DNA from 4 places in the Arthrobacter sp. MMS24-T111 genome. Region 3 is predicted to be linked to each of the others. Evidence: riboswitches for the same ligand, from Rfam matches in the RefSeq annotation. Region 3 holds a riboswitch; each other region holds the start of a gene.
What was found. Region 3 has a riboswitch for S-adenosylmethionine ahead of metX (homoserine O-acetyltransferase MetX). Riboswitches for the same ligand answer to the same signal wherever they lie in the genome.
Positions count from the first base shown of each region.

Region 1: it holds a riboswitch for S-adenosylmethionine, as region 3 does, so the genes downstream of both, ACX5I6_RS12440 (aminotransferase class V-fold PLP-dependent enzyme) here and metX (homoserine O-acetyltransferase MetX) in region 3, are expected to answer to the same signal.
Region 2: it holds a riboswitch for S-adenosylmethionine, as region 3 does, so the genes downstream of both, ACX5I6_RS03185 (DUF1737 domain-containing protein) here and metX (homoserine O-acetyltransferase MetX) in region 3, are expected to answer to the same signal.
Region 4: it holds a riboswitch for S-adenosylmethionine, as region 3 does, so the genes downstream of both, ACX5I6_RS07780 (cobalamin-independent methionine synthase II family protein) here and metX (homoserine O-acetyltransferase MetX) in region 3, are expected to answer to the same signal.

Region 1 covers NZ_JBTZRO010000001.1:2,650,745-2,656,092, forward strand. Annotated here, with positions in the region: gene ACX5I6_RS12430 (metal-dependent transcriptional regulator) at 1-229, opposite strand, end outside; gene ACX5I6_RS12435 (class I SAM-dependent methyltransferase) at 305-1,063, opposite strand; gene ACX5I6_RS12440 (aminotransferase class V-fold PLP-dependent enzyme) at 1,157-2,575, opposite strand; SAM riboswitch class IV at 2,613-2,726, opposite strand; gene hisN (histidinol-phosphatase) at 2,868-3,692, opposite strand; gene rsgA (ribosome small subunit-dependent GTPase A) at 3,737-4,852, opposite strand; gene aroA (3-phosphoshikimate 1-carboxyvinyltransferase) at 4,836-5,348, opposite strand, start outside.
Region 2 covers NZ_JBTZRO010000001.1:697,436-702,783, forward strand. Annotated here, with positions in the region: gene ACX5I6_RS03175 (hypothetical protein) at 1-41, shown strand, start outside; gene opgC (OpgC domain-containing protein) at 161-2,629, opposite strand; SAM riboswitch class IV at 2,806-2,920, shown strand; gene ACX5I6_RS03185 (DUF1737 domain-containing protein) at 2,934-3,197, shown strand; gene ACX5I6_RS03190 (rhodanese-like domain-containing protein) at 3,194-3,604, shown strand; gene ACX5I6_RS03195 (O-succinylhomoserine sulfhydrylase) at 3,605-4,813, shown strand; gene ACX5I6_RS03200 (glutamate--cysteine ligase 2) at 4,818-5,348, opposite strand, start outside.
Region 3 covers NZ_JBTZRO010000001.1:3,873,648-3,878,995, reverse strand. Annotated here, with positions in the region: gene ACX5I6_RS18215 (S8 family peptidase) at 1-128, opposite strand, end outside; partial or broken gene ACX5I6_RS18210 (IS110 family RNA-guided transposase) at 179-1,443, opposite strand; SAM riboswitch class IV at 1,873-1,987, shown strand; gene ACX5I6_RS18205 (bifunctional o-acetylhomoserine/o-acetylserine sulfhydrylase) at 2,031-3,356, shown strand; SAM riboswitch class IV at 3,456-3,571, shown strand; gene metX (homoserine O-acetyltransferase MetX) at 3,584-4,699, shown strand; gene ACX5I6_RS18195 (zinc-dependent alcohol dehydrogenase family protein) at 4,824-5,348, shown strand, end outside.
Region 4 covers NZ_JBTZRO010000001.1:1,661,719-1,667,066, reverse strand. Annotated here, with positions in the region: gene ACX5I6_RS07795 (hypothetical protein) at 1-425, opposite strand, end outside; gene ACX5I6_RS07790 (signal peptidase I) at 439-1,059, opposite strand; gene ACX5I6_RS07785 (SipW-dependent-type signal peptide-containing protein) at 1,068-1,775, opposite strand; SAM riboswitch class I at 2,032-2,136, shown strand; gene ACX5I6_RS07780 (cobalamin-independent methionine synthase II family protein) at 2,150-3,358, shown strand; gene ACX5I6_RS07775 (uracil-DNA glycosylase family protein) at 3,570-4,202, shown strand; gene ACX5I6_RS07770 (DUF3151 domain-containing protein) at 4,284-4,703, opposite strand; gene fbaA (class II fructose-bisphosphate aldolase) at 4,704-5,348, opposite strand, start outside.

The DNA.
Region 1 (5,348 bases), 1.2 Mb from region 3:
CCAGCGCAAGCCGCAGTCCCGCGTCGGTCAGGGTCACGGCACTGTACGGTTTGTGGTCCACCAGGCCCTGGTCCTTGAGCTTGCGGACCATCTCCGATACTGACGAATTCGCCACCCCGAGCCGCTGGGCCAGTTGGGTGGACGTGATGGGCTTGTCCTGCCATTCAGTGAATGAATAGATGACCTTGACGTAGTCCTCGATGGAGGAGGATGGCGCGCTGGTCTTCACAGGCTCAAGCCTACCGGGTTCCCTGCCGCGGCCGGGTCCGCGGGGCCTGCGGCGCCGCCTGGCAAAACCATCCCGCTACGCCTTCACGGCGCGCCACGCCAGGGTGAGGTAGGGAAGATCGAGTTCCTGGTCGGGCGCGTAGGCCAGGTGGTCGTGGAGGTACCAGTCCAGGTTCGCCAGGACTTTGGCCCGGGTTGCCTCGCTCGCGCGCAGGTAATAGCTCCTGGACTTGGTGAGTTCCATCAGGTCCGTGGTGGTTACCTTGTCCTGCCAGTGCGTGACATTGCCCTCAAGCCCGGTAAATTCGCGCCCCACCACCGGCTTGTGGCCCGGGCGGTACACATCGCCGGCGTGCATGATCCTGGAAAGCCTGTGCACCCAGGGTACCGAGGTATCCAGCTGGTTCCAGATGAGTCCGAGCGTTCCGTGCGGGCGCAGGACGCGGGCGAGTTCGGTGCTCGCGGGCAGCGCGTCGCACCAGTGCCAGGCCTGGGCCACGGTGACGACGTCGAAGGAGGCTTCGGCCAGTCCGGTCGCCTCCGCGGTTCCCGCCATGGCCGTGGCAGCAGGGCAGTGCGCCGCGAGTTGGGCGAGCATGTCGGTGGAAGGATCGACGGCGGTTACCTCCAGGCCAAGCTCCAGCAGCAGGGCCGTGAACTTCCCGGTACCGGCCCCTACGTCGAGTGCGTCGCGGGCCTGCGCCGGGACCAGCCACCGGGCTGATTCCACGGGGTAGCCCGGCCTGACGCGCTGGTAGTGCCGTCCGCCGTCCCGGAAACTGCCGCCAAGTTCCCGCCGGCGCCCGTGATCAAGCTTGGGGCCACACCGAACCACGCGTGGACTCCTTCAATTCCGACTGTTGATGCCCCTCGAATTTACCGCACCGCCTCGAAAATGTGCTGGGGGACCATGGGCGGGAAGTGCCCACTAGTCGTCGATACAGGGGGCCGCGCCGGCCGTGCCCGGGGTGTTGGGTGCCCAGTGCGGGTAGGTGCGGGAATCGTTGGCCGGCACCCAGCGGCCTGCGTCAACCACGTAGTCCCAACCCAGACCGCTGCTGCGCAGTGTGCGGATGCCGGCAAGGAGGCGTTCGGCATCCTCCAGCCGGGATCCGACGCCGAAGCTCGCCCGGAGTGATCCGTTGGGCAGGCCCAGGCGCTTCAGCAGCGGGTGGGCGCAGAAGCGTCCGTCGCGCAGGCCCACGCCGTGCTCCGCCGAGAGATAGGCGGCCACCAGCCCGGCGTCGTAGCCTGCAACCGAGAAATTGACCACGCCGATGGTGTCCGTTTCCGGATTGGTGTCCTTGAAGATCTGGTGGACGGTGACGCCGTCGATGCCCTGGAGGCCCTCCACCAGGAAGGAGCGGATGGCGGATTCGTGGGCGTGCCACCGGGCCTGGTCCAGCCCGGCGATCACCTGGGTGGCACGGGCCAGGGTGGCTGCGCCTAGCACGTTGGGTGAGCCGCCCTCGTGGCGGGCCGGGCCGGTGGCCCAGCTGACGCCGTCGAGCCTTGCTTCCTTGACGGCACCGCCCCCGGCCAGGTGGGGGACACCGGCGTCCAGCCAGTCCGCACGTCCTACCAGGACGCCTGCGCCGAAGGGTGCGTAGAGCTTGTGTCCGGAGAAGGCGAGATAGTCGACGTCGTCCGCGCTGATGTCCACCCGGCGGTGGGGCGCAAGCTGGGCGGCATCCACCACGATCCGTGCGCCGTACTGGTGCGCCAGTGTAGCCAAGGCCCGGATGGGGAGGATCTCGCCGGTGACGTTGGAGGCGCCGGTGACGGCCAGCAGGCTGACCCCGCCCTGCTCCAGTTCAGCGCGGACTGCCTCCAGTGTGCCGCTGATGGTGTCCGCGGCGACGATGCTGCGGTGCGGGACGCCCTGCCAGGGCAGGAGGTTGGCGTGGTGTTCGATGTCCAGGTACAAGACGTCCCCGGCGGGGCGGCCGCCGGCCAGCGGCAGGCAGCCGGCCAGCAGGTTCAGGGAGTCGGTGGTGTTGCGGGTGAAGATGACCGAATCGTCGGGGCGCCCTCCCACGAAGTCACGGACAATGTTGCGTGCGTTTTCGTACACGGACGTGCTGATCTGGGATGCGTACCCGGCGCCCCGGTGGACACTGGCGTAATACGGGAGGATCTCGTTCAGGTACGCGGACACCACTGACAGAGCCGGGGCGGAGGCGCCGTAGTCGAGGTTTGCGTAGCGAACGTGGCCGCCGGAGATCAGCGGCGCCTGGATCTCTGCGCCGGTGACCGCGGCGAGGGGACGGCCGGCGATGGCCTGGCGCGGATCCGGCGCGGCGGCGTTGGCGGTGGCGGACTGGGGGGAGACGGTGGCAGTTGTCACAGAGACCTCACTTGGATACAGGACTCCGGCATAGTGGAATCCGCGCTTGCCGTATCCGCTCCGGACCGGCCTGGTCGTCACCCGGGGCACCCCACCGCGAATGGAGGGTTGCCGGCCAGCAAACCGGGGTTTTGCGCTGGCACTCGTGACCTGGATAAAAGCGTAGAACATGGAATGGGCAGGACTAAAGCCGCAGCAATTGTTAAGGCTTTTGTTACGTCCTGCCGAAGAAACGGCCGCGGACGCCCCGCAAAGGAGGCGTCCGGCGTCGTATTATTCGATTATCTTGCCGCTAGGGCGACTGCTGGAGCAGGTCGTCGAGGTCCGGGTTCAGCCGGTGCAGTACCTCTGAATGCAGGATCGAGTTCGTTGCCAGGGCATTGCCGCCGAACGGGCCGTCCTCGCCTTCGAGGGACGTGAAGCGGCCGCCGGCCTCCACCACGATCGGCACCAGGGCGGCCATGTCGTACAAATTCAGTTCGGGTTCGCAGGCGATGTCCACCGAGCCCTCGGCCACCATGCAGTAGGACCAGAAGTCCCCGTACGCCCGGGTCCGCCACACGTCCTCCGTCAGGCCCAGGAAGTCGTCAAGGTTTCCGCGTTCCTTCCAGCCACCCAGGCTGGAATAGGAGAGGGAGGCGTCGGCCAGGTTGGACACGTTGGAGACCCGAAGCCGGGTGGCGGCGGCCAGGGACCTGCCCATGTACGCCCCCATGCCTTTGGCAGCCCACCAGCGCTTGCCCAGTGCCGGTGCGCTGACGACGCCCACCACCGGTTCGCCCTCGTCCACCAGGGCGATCAGCGTGGCCCAGACCGGGACGCCACGGACGAAGTTCTTGGTCCCGTCGATGGGATCGATGATCCAGCGCCGTGAGCCGTGGCCGGTGCTGCCGAATTCCTCACCCAGGACGGCATCGCGGGGCCGGGAGCGGGAGAGCTGGCCACGGATGGCCTCCTCGGCCGCCTTGTCGGCGTCGGTGACCGGCGTCAGGTCCGGCTTGGTCTCGACGTGGAGGTCCAGGGCCTTGAACCGGCTCATCGTCTGGTCGTCCACGGAGTCGGCCAGGACGTGGGCCAGGCGCAGGTCATCGTTGTAACTCGAAGCGGGTTGGATCATGGTTCCAAACTACCGTCTGCGGGCGTTTCTGCCGGGAGAACGCGTCAGTTGACGCTGCCAAGCTCCTTCGTTTCCTGTGCTTCCATCCTTGGATCGGCACCGAGCAGCCGCCGCAGGGACGCCAGGCGGGCGGCGCCGGTGGGGCCGGCGTGTCCGCCATCCACCCACTCGTCCAGCCCGCAGTTGACCGCCGTTGCCGTGTGCTTGCAGCCGCGTTCGCAGTTTTCGATGCCGGGGGAGAGATCCGGGAACGAGCGCAGGATCCTGTCCGGATCCACATGCGCCAGGCCAAAGGACCGGATCCCCGGGGTGTCGATGATCCAGCTGCCGGGCGGCGCGTCCGCCAGCCGAAGTGCCAGCGCGGACGACGACGTGTGCCGGCCGCGCCCGGTGACGGCGTTGACGCCGCCGGTGGCGCGCTCGGCACCCGTCAGTGCGTTCACCATAGTGGATTTGCCCACCCCGGAATGCCCCAGCATCACGGTGACGGTACCGTCGAGGTGCGCGCGGAGGGCGGCCACCGCGGCGCTGTCCAGCCGGGCCGAGAGGCCGTCGTCGGACCGCGCGTCGATCCCGGAGGCCTGTGCGTCGGCGGTCTTGCTGATGATGACCGGGAAGTCCAGGTGCGTGTAATTGGAGAGGAGCTCGGCGGGGTCCTTGACGTCGGCCTTGGTCACCAGCAGGATCGGCGCAATCCCGGCATCGTAGGCCGCCACCAGGGCGCGGTCGATGAAGCCGGTGCGTGGCTCGGGGTTGGCAGCCGCCACGACGATGACCAGCTGGTCCGCGTTGGCCACCACGGCTCGCTCCACGGGGTCGGTATCGTCGGCGCTGCGGCGAAGGAGCGTGCGGCGGTCCTGGATTTTCACCAGGCGTGCCAGTGTGTCCGGGGCTCCGGAGACATCCCCCACCAGGGAGACGAAGTCGCCGGCCACCACGGGATTGCGGCGAAGCTCGCGGGCCCGCGCGGCAATGACCACGCGCTCATTGTCCGAGTCCTCACCCACCACTGCGGTGTACCGGCCACGGTCCACCGTGATGATCCGGCCGGTCACAGCGTCATCGTGGCTGGGGCGGTCTTTGGTGCGGGGTCTGGAGCCTTTCTTGCTCGGGCGGATCCTGACGTCCGATTCGTCCCAGGAATCAGTGCTCCGCGCCACTGCCGCGCCCTTCCGGTCCGGCAGCGGACGTGCCCTCCTGGGCCAGCATGCCTGCCCACAGCTGTGGGAAGTCGGGCATGGTCTTGGCTGTGGTGGCAATATCCTCCACCTGGACGCCCGGTACTGCCAGTCCCAGGATTGCCCCGGCCGTGGCCATCCGGTGGTCTGCGTAGCTGTGCACGACGCCGGCGTGCAGCCGGGCGGGGCGGATGAGCAGTCCGTCCGGGGTTTCCTCGGCGTCCCCGCCGAGCCGGTTGATCTCTGCCACCAGGGCGGCCAGCCTGTCGGTTTCGTGTCCTCGCAGGTGCGCGATCCCGGTGAGCCGGGAGGGCTCCGAGGCCAAGGCACACAACGCGGCGACGGTGGGGGCGAGTTCGCTGGTGTCCGCGAAGTCGCCACCTTTGATCTCCGGACCGCCGGTGACGGTCAGGACGCCGCCGGCCAACGTGACCGTGGCACCCATGCTGGTGAGGATGTTGCGCCACAGGTCGCCCAC
Region 2 (5,348 bases), 3.2 Mb from region 3:
CCGCCGACTACATCGTGTCCTCGTATCCCGAGCTGGTCTAGGACACAAGAAGCCGCGGGGGATTCCCAGTCCCTGCCTGGCCATGACGTAAATGCTGTGGCACCCACCGTGCCGCAGCATTTTTCATGCCCGGGCCATAGGGGCCCGGTGGGGATGCGGCCTAAGTGGGAATGATCCGGAACAGGAACCTGGTGCGGACCATCACCCACAGCAGGGCCAGCACCACGGCGTACGCCACGGTGTTGAGGAAGATACTCTCCTGCTGGAGCGCGGGGATATTGGCCACGACGGCGATCAGCACCACATGCATGATGAAGACATAGAGGGTTGCGCGGCCGAGCGGGATCAGGAACCAGCCCAGGGCCCGCTCAACCGGCTTCCAGTAGGCGCTGAGGAACGCATACGCCGCCACCACCAGGAAGACGACATTGAGCAGGCGGCCCGGGGCCAGGTACGTCCGGCCAAAGAGGGCGTCATACATGGCCCGGTAGGTGGCGTCCGGCATCAGCGCCAGCCGGACGTCGTAGTTGTTGGCCAAGTAGGGGTTTCCCCAGGAGAGGAAAGCCAAGGCGAATGCGGCCACCGTACAGGCTGCCACCACCCAGGCATGGGCCGACAACCACGCGATAATGCTCCGCCGGTGGTATCCCACCACCAGCCCCAGCACGAACAGCACCTGCCACACCAGCAGCGGAAACGAGTCCTCGAACTGGGACGGCAGGATCCGGAACCTGGTTCCGGCGCCGACGGCGTACACCGCCAGCGACGCCACCAGGACCCACACGGCCTTTCCGCGGTTCAGCAGCGCCAGGATCAGGGGGCTGACCAGGAGAAGAACCACGTACAGCCCCATGACGTTGAACTGCCAGGGCCCGAACTGCAGCAGCAGGATGGCCGGCAGGACCTGGGGCGGCACCGGGAACTGGAACAGCGATGACATCCCGGCGTAGAGGTCGTACGTCCGGCCGGCACCGTTATGCCCGGCCCCGCCCGTCCCCTGGTCCACGAACGTGGTCAGTGCCTCGGTGTGGAAGAACGGAAGCTGCGCAATGAGGAAGACGCCAATCAGCACCGACAGGGCGGTCACATAGAGCTTCCCCGCCCGGCGGGAGGTGAGGTCCACAACCTTGCCGAAGTCTTCCCTGGCCTTCGGCCCGTAGACCATGCCCACCACCAGGCCGGAAAACAGCACAAAGAGTTCGGCACCGGAAACGAAGCCCACGGCCTCCTGGGTGAGCAGCTGGAACAGCGAGACCAGGCCCAGGTGGTTGACCACCACGAAGACAATGGCCATCCCGCGCAGCAAATCCACGCGCGAGTCCCTGTTTCCCGGGTCCTGGTAGCTCCACGCGGTGGCGGCGTTGACCCGGCGTGGAATCTGCCACAGCGCCGCCAGGAGGATGGCCATCGCCACGGCAACGGTCCAGACCGCTGCCCCGGACAGCGTGTTGGCCCGGACATACGATCCGTCCGCAACCACGTCGGTGACCGGCCCGGTGACCACGGCGGAGGACTTCAGCCGGTCCAGCGCGGCTTTGGCGATGGCGGGATTTCCGGTGAGCAGCCAGTCGATGCTGGCCACGCCGGTATCCCTGGTGCTGGTGCGCTCGTCCCACACCACCGCTGCCGTCCTGGCGAAAGCCGGCGAGGTGGCGGTACCCACCACCTGGTCCCACCAGGCCGGCTTGATATCCGCCTCCGGCGGTCCGCCGGCAGCAGGGCTGTAGAACGCCGATGTCTGGAGCAGGAATGGCTTCTTGCGGGCCTCCGCATAGGCATTGTAGAAGTCCTCGCCGCCCGAGCCGGTCAGCATCTCCTGGAGTTCACCGGCACGCGGCACGGTGTTGACGGCAGCCCCACCGGCGGTGTCGTCATGGTAGGCGGTCAGGCCCACCCAGTCCACGGCGTCGTCCCCCGGATAGTAGGGGGCGTAGGCGGCATCGGAGCCGTTCCAGGCGCCGTCGCCATTGGTGTCGAGGAGGGCGAAGCCGTCACTTCCCGGCGGCGGGGCATTCCGGTTCCGGTCAAAGGGGTAGTCCTTGCCCAGGTACGGCGCCCAGACCATGGCGGCCCGGCCGCCGTCGTCCTTCCTGACCGCTGCCGCGACCGCCTTGAAGGCTTCCCGGTAGGCGCCCGGCTGCTGCCCCCAGGGCACCCAACTCGAGTTCATGTCCGGGGCAAACCGGACCAACAGCCGGCCCTTGAACCCGGAGGTCAGGTCGCGGACCTTGCCGGCGAAGGCTTCCGCTTCGGAGGCGCCGATCTGGTCCAGCGGCACGGTGGGCTTCACGGTGAGCATGGCGTGGGCGCCCTTGGCCGCGGCCTGCTGCAGGAAGCCCTCAATGTTGTTCCGGTCCGAGTCGCGGAACGGAAGAGCGATGTCGTGGCCAAACACTGCCGGGCTCGCCCCCAGCCGGTCGGAGAATCCGGCGGCGGTATCCTCACCCCATTCAAGGACGGCACCCAGCCAGGGCTTGCCCTGGTCCGGTACCGCGGAGGCCGCCTGCGCGGCACCGGCGGGCGCCAGCAGCGCCAGAAGCACGACGACGGCGGCGGCCAGGAAAGCCCCGAGGAAACGATGACGGGCACGACGACGGCCGGCCTGGCGGTGCGATATTGCTGCTCGCATGCTGGCAAGACCCCCCGGTACTCCCACTGTGACGGCAGGGCGGCGCCCCGGTAGAAAACTTTATCGGTCCCGCGGCCCCGCCGGGTTCCCGTGACGCGGTGGTCGCGGGCTCTCAATTACGGAACATGACGACGGCGGCCGTGCGGCTTGGCGGCGCAGGTGTTACGTTTTTGGGGAGTAATGAGTACCGGTGTCAAGCCCTGACTGGCCGGTCGGCAACCCTCCTCTCGCGGCGGGGTGCCTCAGGTGAATACTTGGCATATCGACCGATTCGAGCTGCAAGCGTGAAAGAAGGAGATCCGTCGTGTCTGACGCACCCGCCCCTGACGAAAAATTGTCCTACCGCCTGATTACAGGCCCGGACGACCGCTCCTTCTGTGAGCGGATCTCGGCTGCGCTTGCGGACGGTTATGTCCTGCACGGCAGCCCGGCGGCCACTTTCAACGGCAGCAGCGTCATCGTGGCCCAGGCCGTTGTCCTCCCGGCCGCCATCGCGTCGGCAGACGCCGCGGTGGCCACGGCCGTTGACGACCTGGAAGGCGAGTTCGACGGCGAGGGCCACGCATGAGCTACGCGGGAGACCTGACGCCGCAGGAAGCCTGGGCCAAGCTGGAGCAGGGCGCCATCCTGGTGGACGTCCGCACCGAGGGCGAATGGGCCCACATCGGCATTCCGGACACCAAGGCAACGGACAACGATCCGCTCTTCATCCAGTGGACCTTCCCCGGCGGCATCCCCAACCCCGATTTCGTGAAGGACCTCAAGGAGCAGGCGCCCGAGGACCCCGGCGCGGAGCTGGTGTTCCTGTGCCGCTCGGGCCAGCGATCCATCGCCGCGGCCGTGGCGGCCACCCAGGCCGGCTTCACTTCCTACAACGTCCTGGAGGGCTTCGAGGGGGAACCTGACCGCTACGGCGAACGGACCGTCAACGGCTGGAAGAACCGCGGCCTGCCCACCAACCTCGGAAAGAACTAAGTGACCTTCAATCAAGACGCCCCCGGCTGGAACCCCGACACCCAGGCTGTCCGCGGCGGGCTGGACCGCACCAACTTCCAGGAAACCTCAGAGGCCATCTTCCTGAATTCCGGGTTCGTCTACGAATCCGCGGCCGCGGCCGAACGCGCCTTCACCGGCGAGGACGAGCGCTTCGTGTACTCGCGCTACGGCAACCCGTCCGTGGCCACCTTCCAGGAACGGCTCAGGCTGTTGGAAGGCACCGAGGCCTGCTTCGCGACGGCGTCGGGCATGTCCGCGGTGTTCACCGCTTTGGGCGCGCTGCTCGCCGCCGGTGACCGGGTGGTGGCCGCCCGGTCACTGTTCGGGTCGTGCTTCGTGATCCTGAACGAGATCCTGCCGCGGTGGGGCGTGGAAACGGTCTTCGTCGACGGCCCGGACCTGGACCAGTGGCGCGAGGCCCTGTCCAAGCCCACCACCGCCGTCTTCTTCGAATCCCCGTCCAACCCGATGCAGGAAATCGTGGACATCGCGGCGGTGAGCGAACTGGCCCATGCCGCCGGCGCCAAGGTAGTTGCGGACAACGTCTTCGCCACTCCCCTGCTGCAGCGCTGCGGGGACCTCGGCGCGGACGTCATCGTGTACTCCGGCACCAAGCACATCGACGGGCAGGGCCGGGTCCTGGGCGGCGCCATCCTTGGCACCAAGGAGTTCATCGACGGCCCGGTCAAGCAGCTGATGCGCCACACCGGTCCGGCGCTTTCGGCGTTCAACGCCTGGGTCCTAACCAAGGGCCTGGAAACCATGAGCCTGCGCGTCCGGCACTCCTCGACCACCGCCCTGCGGCTCGCCGAGTGGCTCGAGGAGCAGCCTGCCGTGAGCTGGGTGAAGTACCCGCTGCTGAAATCGCACCCGCAGTATGAGCTGGCGGCGAAGCAGATGAGCGCCGGCGGCACGGTCCTCACCCTTGAGCTGGCGCCCTCGGGCGGGCGCTCCGGCAAGGAGGCCGCCTTCGCCCTGTTGGACGGCCTGCGGATCATCGACATCTCCAACAACCTCGGCGATTCGAAGTCCCTGATCACACACCCCGCCACCACAACGCACCGCGCCATGGGGCCGGAGGGGCGGGCCGCCATTGGCTTGAGCGACGGCGTGGTCAGGCTGTCCGTGGGGCTCGAGGACGCGGACGACCTCATCCGCGACCTGGAACAGGCGCTGAAGCAGATCTAAGGCGTCAGGCCTGGCGGACCCGCAGGAGTTCCGGAGTGTCTTCCACGTCGGAAAGATCCAGGGCGCCGCGCATGGTGACGTCAACGGCGTGCCGGACCACTGCCCCGAAACCCATATCCTCGGGAGGCGGTCCGGCCAGCGCCCTGTCGCGGGCCCGGCGCTGTTCGGCGGCCCCTGTCCCGCGGGCGATGATGTGCTCCACGCCCTGCCGGGCCAAGGCCAGTTCGCCCTGTTCCTGCAGGACAGGTGCCAGGTAGTCCACCAGGGAACGGGCTACGTCCGCGGCCGGGGCCGGGCGGAAGTTCCCGAAGTCCAGGAGCTCGCCGCTGAGTCCCGAACTGCTGGCCTGCCAGGAGGCCATCCGCAGCAGGACAGTGGGCACGGGCGCCGGGTCCACGCCCTCGCGCCATTCCCTGCCGGCTGATTCCACCAGGGCGCGGACCAGCACGGCGATCAAGGCTGCATCCTCGGCGCGGAGGCAGACATCGGCCACCCGCACCTCAACCGTCGGGTGGTTCCGGGAGAGCCGCGCGTC
Region 3 (5,348 bases):
GCCGCGGGCGCGGCGGGCGCGGTGGGTGCCGCTGCCGGCGCCGAGGCTTGCGCCGGTGCTCCGCTTGAGCAGAGGGCGACGACGGACAACAGTGCGGCGCCAACGGCCAGGCGCAAAGACTGGGGCAACGGAATCGGATTCCTTTTGTGCTTAGTAGGGGGTGCCTCTATGGTTTTCGTCAAGCGGCTGAGGGTTGCCGGGGTTCGTAGAAGGTGCTGTCCCTGAGCATGGCGTAGAGGGTGTCGCAGCGGCGGCGGGCGAGGGCGATGAGAGCCTGATTGTGGCGTTTGCCTTCTGCTCGTTTCCGGTCGTAGTAGGCCCTCGACAGCGGATCCTTCAAGGCCGCGAAGGCGGAGAGGAACAGGGCTCTTTTGAGAATCTTGTTTCCCTTCCGGGATGGGTGGTCACCGCGGATGGAAGACCCTGATCGCCAGGTCACCGGGGCCAGGCCTGCGTAGGAAGCCAGGTGCCCTGCGGAGGCGAAGTCCTTCCCGACGATCTCGGTGAGGATCCGTGCTGCGGTCCTGACGCCGACCGCCGGGAGCGACGTCAGGACCGGGTGAAGAGGGTGGGCCTCCACGAGGGCTTCAACCTGGGCGAAAACGGTGTCCCGCGATTCGCGGATATCGGCGAGCATCCGCGCCAGTTGGGGCAGCACGATGGTCGCAGCGTTCGTTCCGACCACTGTCACCGTTTGCTGGTCCAGGGCCTCGATGATCTCGCCGGCAAGACGTTCACCCATCCTGGGTGCGAGCTTCTTGAGCCGGTTCCCGATCCTGCGCCGGCCGGCATGGCGGAGGGCTTCGGGGGTCGGCCAGGTCCGCAGCAGATCCAACACGGCAGGGTGGTCCAGGCGCGGGCCGAGGACACGCTCCAGTGCCGGATGGATCTGGGTCAGGAGGCCTCGGATCCGGTTCGATGTCGCGGTGGCCTGTTTGGCCAGGTCGTCGTCGAAGCCGCAGAGCATGGTCAGTTCGGCGAGTTGTTCGTCGGCGATCTGGATGGATCGCAGTGTGTGGGGCATGGTCCGGGCCGCTGCGGCGATGATGAACGCGTCCCTTGCGTCGGTTTTCGCTTCGCCGGGGTGCAGGTCCGCGATCCGGCGCATCGCCAGCCCGGGAAGGTATCCGACGGTGACACCGGCGGCCTGGGCGACCGCGACCGGCAACGCACCGATCGTCGCGGGCTGGTCAACCACGAGCAGGATCCTGCCGTGGTTGTCCAGCGACGCCAGTATTTCGCGCAGCCTGAGCTCGTCGTTGGGTAAAGCCTTGTCGAAGAGCTTCTTCCCGGCCCGGTCCACGGCAACGGCGTGGTGCTCGCCCTTGCCGACGTCCAAGCCGATGAAGACATCAATGCTTTCGTGGTTTCCGATCACCTGTACCTCCCAGTCGCAGCAGCTGATACCTGTGCTGGGCTGTCCTCGGTGTCAGAGCCCGGCATCCACGTTACGCACGACGATCCCAAACTGTCCTGCCTCTATTAGCGGTCTCTCCGGCACCTACCGGACCCCGGTGACAACACCCCCCGGATCATTGACGACTGGGGGCGGCAATCATGCCGGGGCCGGCAGGCCAGCACACCCTCATCCTGCAACAGGAACGGGCTACGAAAAAGGTAACGGGGCGACCGGATAACGACGTCCGGCTTCCAAGGTATCCGGGGCGGCACGGCTGGCAGCCAAACCTCGGGCGATCCTTCGCATTATTTGTGGAACCTTGGAAAACCTCCGCATGGGACTGCTCCCGCGCCCGGATCCGTCCCCCGCCCGTCAGCTGCCACCCTCGCGGGCCGCGCGGCGCGCACGCCGCGGCAAGACCATGTTCGTCACAATGCTGTCCCGGCCGGAGCGATCTTCCTACACTGGGCGCAGGTCATGAGTGCCAGCGCCAAGCCCCGGCTCGCTGGCCGGCAACCCTCCATCCGCGGTGGGGTGCCCCGGGTGAGGACCAGGCTGTCCGGCAATTGCCGGAAGCAAGCGCGGCCCGTGGTGCTCCCAGCATGCCGGGCCCATGTCATAGGAGACTGAGATGTCCAACGGATGGTCCTTCGAAACCCGCCAGATCCATGCCGGCCAGGAGCCTGACAGCGCCACCGGAGCCCGGGCCCTGCCCATCTACCAGACCACGTCCTTCGTGTTCCCGAGCGCCGAGAGCGCAGCCAACCGTTTTGCCCTGGCTGAACTGGCGCCGATCTACACCCGCATCGGCAACCCCACCCAGGACGCGGTGGAGCAGCGGATCGCCAGCCTCGAAGGTGGCCTGGCGGCTTTGCTGCTGAGCTCGGGGCAGGCTGCGGAGACCTTCGCCGTCCTGAATATCGCCGAGGCCGGGGACCACATCGTGGCCAGCCCCAGCCTGTACGGCGGAACGTACAACCTGTTCGCCCACACCTTGAAGAAGTTCGGCATCGCGGTCACCTTCGTGGAAGATCCGGACAACCTGGAACAGTGGCGCAACGCGGTGCGGCCCAACACCAAACTGTTCTTTGGCGAGGTGGTCTCCAACCCGCGCCAGGACGTCCTGGACATCGAAGGCATCTCCCAGGTTGCCCACGACGCCGGCGTTCCCCTGATCGTGGACAACACCCTGTCCACGCCCTACCTGATCCGGCCGCTGGAGTGGGGTGCGGACATCGTGATCCACTCCGCCACCAAATACCTGGGCGGCCATGGCTCGGCCATTGCCGGCGTCATCGTCGACTCCGGCAAGTTCGATTTCGGCAAGGACCCCGGCCGGTTCCCCGGTTTCAACACCCCGGATCCCACCTACAACGGGCTGGTCTACGCCCGGGATCTTGGCGAGGGCGGCGCACTGGGCGCCAACCTTTCCTACATCCTCAAAGCCCGTGTCCAGTTGTTGCGCGACCTCGGCTCGGCGGTTTCGCCCTTCAACGCCTTCCTGATTTCGCAGGGCCTGGAAACGCTGAGCCTGCGGGTGGAACGGCACGTTTCCAACGCCACGGAGGTGGCGCGCTGGCTGGAGGGAAGGGCCGACGTCGAATCGGTCGCCTACGCGGGGCTGCCGTCCAGCCCCTGGTACGAACGGGGCCGCAAGTACGGGCCCAAGGGGACCGGCGCCGTCGTCGCCTTCAACCTGGCAGGGGGTGCGGAGGCGGGCAAGCGCTTCGTCGACGCCCTGGAACTGCACTCCCACGTGGCCAACATCGGTGACGTCCGCTCGCTTGTCATCCACCCGGCGTCGACCACCCACAGCCAGCTCTCGCCCGAGCAGCAGGTGGTGGCCGGGGTCAATCCGGGGCTGGTCCGCTTGTCGGTGGGCCTGGAGCACATCGACGACATCCTGGCCGACCTGGAGGCCGGTTTCCGCGCGGCCAAGGGCGGCGCCGACGCCTGACCGCCGGCACGCTGGAGCGCTGCCGGCCGGCAGCGCCGGAAAGTCACAACCAGTCACACTCTTGGCCTGGACCGGGGGGTGTTTCGTACACTCGAACCAGGTCATGAGTGCCAGTGACAGCCCCGGCTTGCTGGCCGGCAACCCTCCTTCCGCGGTGGGGTGCCCCGGGTGAAGACCTGGCCTGCCGGTCAAATGACGGCAGGCAAGCGCGTAGAAGAGGTCTTGCCATGACGGTTACCGTCGCCCGTACCACCATTCCCGAACACGGAGTTGTCCGCTACGCCTCCATTGGAGGACTCGAGCTCGAAGGCGGCGGCTACCTGCCGGATGTGACCTTGGCGTACGAGACCTGGGGCACGCTGAACGCGGACGGCAGCAACGCCATCCTGATCGAGCATGCCCTGACGGGCAGCACCCACGTGACCCGGGGCGACACCGACGAAGAGGGCTGGTGGGAACAGCTGGCCGGTCCCGGGGCTCCCGTTGATACGGACCGGTTCTTCGTGGTGTCCATCAACATCGTGGGCGGTTGTTACGGATCCACGGGCCCGTCCTCGGCCGCTCCCAACGGAGCACCCTGGGGCTCCCGCTTCCCCTTGGTCACCCTGCGGGACAGCACGGTGGCCGAGGCCCGGCTGGCGGACCAGCTGGGCATCGGGAGCTGGTACGCCGTCCTTGGCGGCTCCATGGGCGGTGCCCGCGCCCTGGAATGGGCGGTGACCTACCCCGACCGGGTGCAGCGCTGCGCCGTCATCTCGGTCGGCGCTGCCAGCACGGCTGAACAGATCGCCTTCGCCCAGGCCCAGACACTGGCCATCCGCCAGGATCCGAACTTCAACGGCGGCGACTACTACGGCGGCCCGTGTCCGGAAGACGGACTGGCACTTGCACGGCGGATTGCCCACATCACCTACCGGTCCGCCGCGGAACTGGAAGGACGCTTCGGCCGGGAACCCCAGGCCCCCGAGTCGCCGCTGCACGGCGGACTGCTGGCAAACCGCGGACGGTACCAGGTGGAAAGCTACCTGGACCACCAGGGCAGGAAGCTCGTCCGCCGGTTCGACGCCAACAGCTACATCGCCCTCACCGAGGCATTGATGAGCCACGATATCTGCCGTGGCCGCGGGCCGCTGGCCGAGACCCTGGCATCCGCCACCGCCCGGTTCTTCGTTGCCGCCGTGGACTCCGACCGGCTCTACTTCCCGTCCCAGTCCCGCGAATTGGCCCAGGCCCTGCCCGGTGATGTTGACGTGCACATAATCACGGCACCGATAGGCCATGACGGCTTCCTGACCGAGATCGGACAGCTGGGGCACCAGCTCCGGACGACGTTCCTGGTCTAACCGCGCCCGCCGTATCCCGGCCGCGGGCCGCTGACCCACAGCGGCGCTTCCGGTGCACGCTGCCGTGGACGCCGCGGCGCCGCAGTGCATCAGGCCCGGAGCAGAAGTACGGCATGATCGTGTCATGAAAGCCGCCGTCCTGTATTCGACCGTTCCCACCGCCGGACAGGCATCGGGAAACCCCACCTACGCTGACGCGAAGCCATTGGTCGTTCAGGAGCTGGACCAAGCACAGCCGCGTGCCGGTGAGCTTGGGATCGACATCACCTATTCGAGCCTGTGCCATTCGGACCTGTCCGTGGTGGACGGCTCCAGGGTCCGGCCGCTTCCGATGGCATTGGGCCACGAAGCGGTGGGACGGGTGGTGTCCGTGGGCGACGGGGTGGCCGATGTGTCCGTGGGAGACCACGTGGTCCTCGTTTTCGTGCCCAGTTGCGGCCACTGCCGTGCCTGCCGGGCCGGGAGGCCCGCGCTTTGCCACCGCGCAGCGGAGGTCAACGGCTCCGGTGACCTGCTGCACGGGCCGGCCTTGCTGCGCACGCCGGCGGGGGAGCGCATCAACCACCATTTGGGCGTCTCGGCGTTCGCGGATTACGCCGTGGTGGCGCGGGAATCGGCAGTGGTGATTGACGACGACGTCCCGGACACC
Region 4 (5,348 bases), 2.2 Mb from region 3:
ACCAGCACATCCTGGCGATGTTCAACGAGCGTTACCGGCGCTATCCGCGGCGTGGAGCCGATGGGGCAACGCAGGTCCCCGCCCAAGCCGCTGCTTCCCTGCCACGGGACATCGCATTCGTCCACGGACACAACGTAGGTGTCCGTACCGGCGATCTCACCGTCGGCGGTGACCTGCAGGGTGGACTCGCTGCTGGGCTGGTCCAGCGAAATGCCTATTTGCCAACTGAACGATTCCCCCGCTGACAGCCCCGGCAGTGTCAGTGGATAGACCGACGAGGAAAGCGACAGGAAGCCGGCCGCCCCCGTCTCCGGTACCGGAATCAGCTGCTCGTCCGCCACGGCTGCGCCAGGCGCAGCGCCCACCAGCAAAACCGCGACAACCCCCGCGGCCCGTACGACGTCCCTGGTGCTGGGTCCCGCCATGTCATCTACGACCTTACTGTTGTGGTTTAGCCCCGGTGGCGCAGATCTCTGCCTGGACCGCGGCCCGGCGCCGCGGCCAGTAGGCCCACGTGACCAGTGCTGCCACCGCCAGGGTTGCCGCGCCCAGGAACTCCGGCCCCCGGGAGGCCATGATCCAGGTTCCCAACCCGGGAACCGTGAAGAGCACCTTCTGCGCCGTGGCCACCTCGTAGGGCAACGGATCATCCGAAGTGTTGGCGTCGCCGCGGAGCCTTAGCGACGCTGTGGCCCCCTCCACACTGGGCGGGTCAACTGCCACCACGCGGTGGGTCACCAGAGCGGTCGCCGCTTCCCGGCGGACCGACACGACGTCGCCCGGGACGAGATCCTTGGCGGTGACCTGCACGGTCAGGGACAGCGCACCGACTGGATAGAGCGGCTCCATCGATCCCGTACGGAAGACGACGAAGGACGCCTTGAAGAAGAAGCCCAGGACCAGGACCAGGATGCACGCCAGCCCCAACAGGGCAACGACGGTGAGCAAAGCTTCGCGGAATCCCCTGGCCACACGGAGGGCAGCCGGCCGGGCCCGGGGTTCGGACGCCAATCCCGGCAACCGGAACCCGGGCTTGCGCCGGGACGCTGTCTGCCTCATCGGAGGGGTTATGGCAGGCCCACTGTGCTTGAGAACTTCCAGAGCGGGACGGTCTTCTGCCCCTGCAGGGATGACGGGGCATCCGTGGGGAGGGTCAGCGCGAAGCAGATGTCCACTGCGGAACCGGCGGTGACGTTGTCGCCCTTGGGCAGGCTGATATTGGTCGCTGCCCCGGGGATGGAGATGGCGCTAAGGAGTGAACCCGCAGGAATGATATTTGCATTCTGCACGGACCCGAATCCTGCAGCGTTGCATGAAGACTTCGGCACGCCCTGCTTGGCTTCGTACCTCAGGGCCGAGTAGAGCTGGGACGAGTTGGTGACGGCGTCAATGGGAGTGGATTGCGCGGTTTCAGTCAAGCTGGCTACCAGGGCTTCGGATCCGGCCACCGCCCGCAGCTGCATCGGTGCGTAAACGGTGCTGCCCGGCACCAGGTTGTCCGCATTGACGCTGAACGTCAAAGCGCCGCCGTTCCGGTCCGGCTGGTCACTCCATGCTGCTGTTCCACCGGTGCCTGTCCACGTGTTTTGCTGCATCTGGTACACCTTGGTCCCCGGGCCACCGCCGTTGTCGCTCTGGCCGAAGACCCACTCGTTGTCCGTCCACGCCGCGAGAGTGAAGGCCGCGCCGATCCCCAAGACAAGGCCGCCGGCAAGAATAGCGCGGACTCTATTAGCCTTTTGCGAGCGCGGCTTAGCGCTGGCTGATCCAACCATAATTTCCCCCAAATTAGAATTAAACCCCGAACGGTAAGACCGGGACACGGGTATGGGGGATTATCGGTATTTCCCCCAAAAGACCGATGTTTCTAGATCACCATCACTTACTAATTAAAGTCAAGTCGGTGTATTAAATGTTATCAAGTACCGCTTTCTCTCGGCGGAATCGTGCGGACGAGCTCCGACTGACGCTGCCGCGCCACAATATGAAACCGATTTGCCCCGCCGCCACGCTGTCGCTTTAGGTAAGAGAGGACCATCCGGAGCGGCCGAGAGACCTGGCTCAATGACGCCGCAGCAACCACGGTCCGGCAGGAAAGCTGCCGCCCGAAGGTGCTACTGCCAGGACCGATGGAAAGGAAGATTCCAGCATGCCGCTCAACACCGACCACATTCGCTCCACCCACGCCGGGTCCTTGCCCCGCACCGACGAACTCATCGCGGCCAACACCACAAAGGAATCCGACGGGATCACCCCGGCGTTCCTGGAGCTCCTGGAAGACTCCGTTGTGGGCGTGGTCCAGCGCCAGAAGGACTTGGGCATCGATATCCCCAACGACGGCGAGTACGGGCACACGATGTCCAACTCCGTTGACTACGGAGCCTGGTGGAACTACTCCTTTGCCCGGCTCGGCGGCCTGGAGCCGACCACCGTGGACCGGTGGGCGGAAGCCGCAGTCCGGCGGTCCTCCCCCGGAAACGTTGTCCTGACGTCCTTCCCCGACCGGAGGGACCGGCAGGCGTTCAACGAGGCGTACAGCGATCCTTCCTCCGGGATCCTGGCGCACCGAAAGAGCGTGTCCCAGCCCAAGATCGCCGGGCCCCTGACATATACCGGCCATGACCTGGTGGCCTCGGACATCAGGAACCTGAAGACCGGGCTCGCCGCGGCCGGCCTCAGCGAAGGATTCGTGGCGTCCCTGTCCCCCGGTTCCTGCGCCCGCGTTGCCAATGAGTACTACAAGAGCGATGAGGAACTCGTCTACGCCTGCGCCGACGCGATGCGCGAGGAATACAAGGCCATCATCGACGCCGGCCTGACGGTCCAGCTCGACGATCCGTCCCTGGCCGAGAGCTGGGACCAGATCAACCCGGAGCCGTCGCTGGAGGACTACCTGAAGTTCATCCAGCTGCGCGTCGAGGCCACCAACTGGGCCTTGCGGGACCTTCCGCAGGAACAGATCCGGCTGCACGTTTGCTGGGGCTCCTGGCATGGTCCGCACACTACGGACATCCCCTTCGCCGACATTATCGGCTCAGTGCTGCAGGTCAACGCCGGCGCCTACTCCTTCGAGGCGGCCAACGTCCGCCACGAGCACGAATGGCGGGTCTGGGAGGACACCGCCCTTCCTGAAGGCAAAGTCATCATCCCCGGCGTCGTCTCCCACGCCACCAATGTGGTGGAACACCCGGACCTGGTGGCGGACCGGATTGTCCGCTTCGCCAAGCTGGTGGGACGCGAGAACGTCATCGCCTCCACCGACTGCGGCCTGGGCGGCCGGGTGCATCCGCAAATCGCATTCGCCAAGCTGGAGGCTCTTGGCGAGGGCGCCCGCCGCGCCACCAAGCGCCTCTGGTAGTTATCCGCCCCTTCCGGGAATGACCGCCGGTCCACTGCGCCATGAATGAGGTGCGCTGGACCGGCGTTTCGTTTCTCCGGGCTTGGTAAACTGGCAAAGGTCGACCCGGAATCGGCCCACCCCAACTAACCACCGTTGATGAGCTGCGCCACCGTGCGCCCATTTTCGGCGGTGGACGCAACATCAATCCCCGCAGGAGAACCAGCCCTTCATGACCGCACTGGCCCCCGAAACATTCCACGAACAGCTCATGAGCCGCCGCTACGAGCCCAGCGTTGCCGCTGTCAACGAGCTGTGCGATTCCCTGCAGGACGCCAAGCCCGGAACCGTGGTGCCCTATGTGGACCCCATGCACGATGTTGAGGAATGCCGCATCATCAGCCTGTACTCCAACATTGGCGAGATGGACCAGTCCGGTTTCATCACTGCCGGTGACCAGGACGCCGCGACCCGCATGCTGGGCATCCAGTGGAAGCTTGGCCTGCGCCCGGAATTCGTGATGCCCTGGAACGTCCACCCGTGGCACGTCCCGGGCGAGGCCAACGGTAAATTCACCCCGGACCAGGTGCAGGCGGGCCTGAAGCCGCTGCTGAAGTTCCTTGCCCTCGTCCCCCGCGCCTCCGTGATCGTGGCGCACGGCACCGAGGCAAACCGCCTGGCCAACCTGCTGCTGAAGACCGAAGTACCGCTGCTGTGGCGCCGCGGCCTCAAGACCTACAAGGTCCGCTCCCTGAGTGGCCGCGCCTTCGCCGGTTCACCGGCCCGCCAGGAGGAGTTCCTCGCGGACATGCATACGGCCTACGCCGATGCCATGGCACGCACCGGCATCGCCAACCAGGCCTAGGGTTTCGCCAGGCTCAACCATCGACGACGGCAGGTCACCTTCGCTGGGAAGGTAACCTGCCGTCGTCGTAATTATTCGAATCTAGCCCTCGATGGCTGCCTTCGCCGCGGGATCGGAGTCGTTCAGGAACTTCTCGATCCGCTCCGGCTCGTCAGCTTCCCCGATGGCCGACGAAGCCCTGCCCAGCGAGTAGAGCGCACGGAGGAACCCGCGGTTCGGCTCGTGCTCCCACGGGATGGGCCCGACGCCGCGCCAGCCGTTGCGGCGCAGCGCATCCAGTCCGCGGTGGTAGCCCACCCGGGCGTACGCGTAGGAGTCGATGGTGCGGCCCTCGGTCCACGCTTCCTCGGCCAGGATCGCCCACAACAGTGAGGACGTGGGGTGCTTTTCCACCAGGTCCAGGGCCTCGTGCCCGGCTTCCAGCTGCGCGTTGACCTCGGTTTCCGCAGGCAGGAGCGTGGGCTCGGGCCCCATCAGGTTCCTGCGGAACTCATCCGACATCTAGAACGTCTTTCCGGCCGAACCGAGCTGCTTGGTGGCTTCCACCACGCGGGCCGCCAGGCCGGCTTCGGCGGAAGCGCCCCAGACGCGGGGGTCGTAGGTCTTCTTGTTGCCCACTTCGCCGTCGACCTTCAGGACGCCGTCGTAGTTCTTGAACATGTGGTCCGCCACCGGGCGGGTGTAGGCGTACTGGGTGTCGGTGTCGATGTTCATCTTGATCACGCCGTAGGAGACGGCGTCGGCGATTTCCTGGTCCGAGGATCCCGAGCCGCCGTGGAACACGAGGTCGAACGGGTTGTCCTTGCCGATCTTCGCACCCACCTGGGCCTGGATGTCCTTGAGGATCTCCGGGCGCAGCTTGACGCCGCCGGGCTTGTACACGCCGTGGACGTTGCCGAAGGTCAGTGCGGTGATGTAGCGGCCGTTTTCGCCGGCGCCCAGGGCGTCGATGGTGGCCAGGGCGTCCTCGACCGTGGTGTAGAGCTTGTCGTTGATGGCGTTTTCGACGCCGTCTTCCTCGCCGCCGACCGTGCCGATCTCCACCTCGAGGATCATCTTTGCGGCAGCCGTGCGCTGGAGCAGGTCGCGGGCGATGCGCAAGTTCTCCTGCAGGGTTTCGGCAGAACCGTCCCACATGTGCGAGTT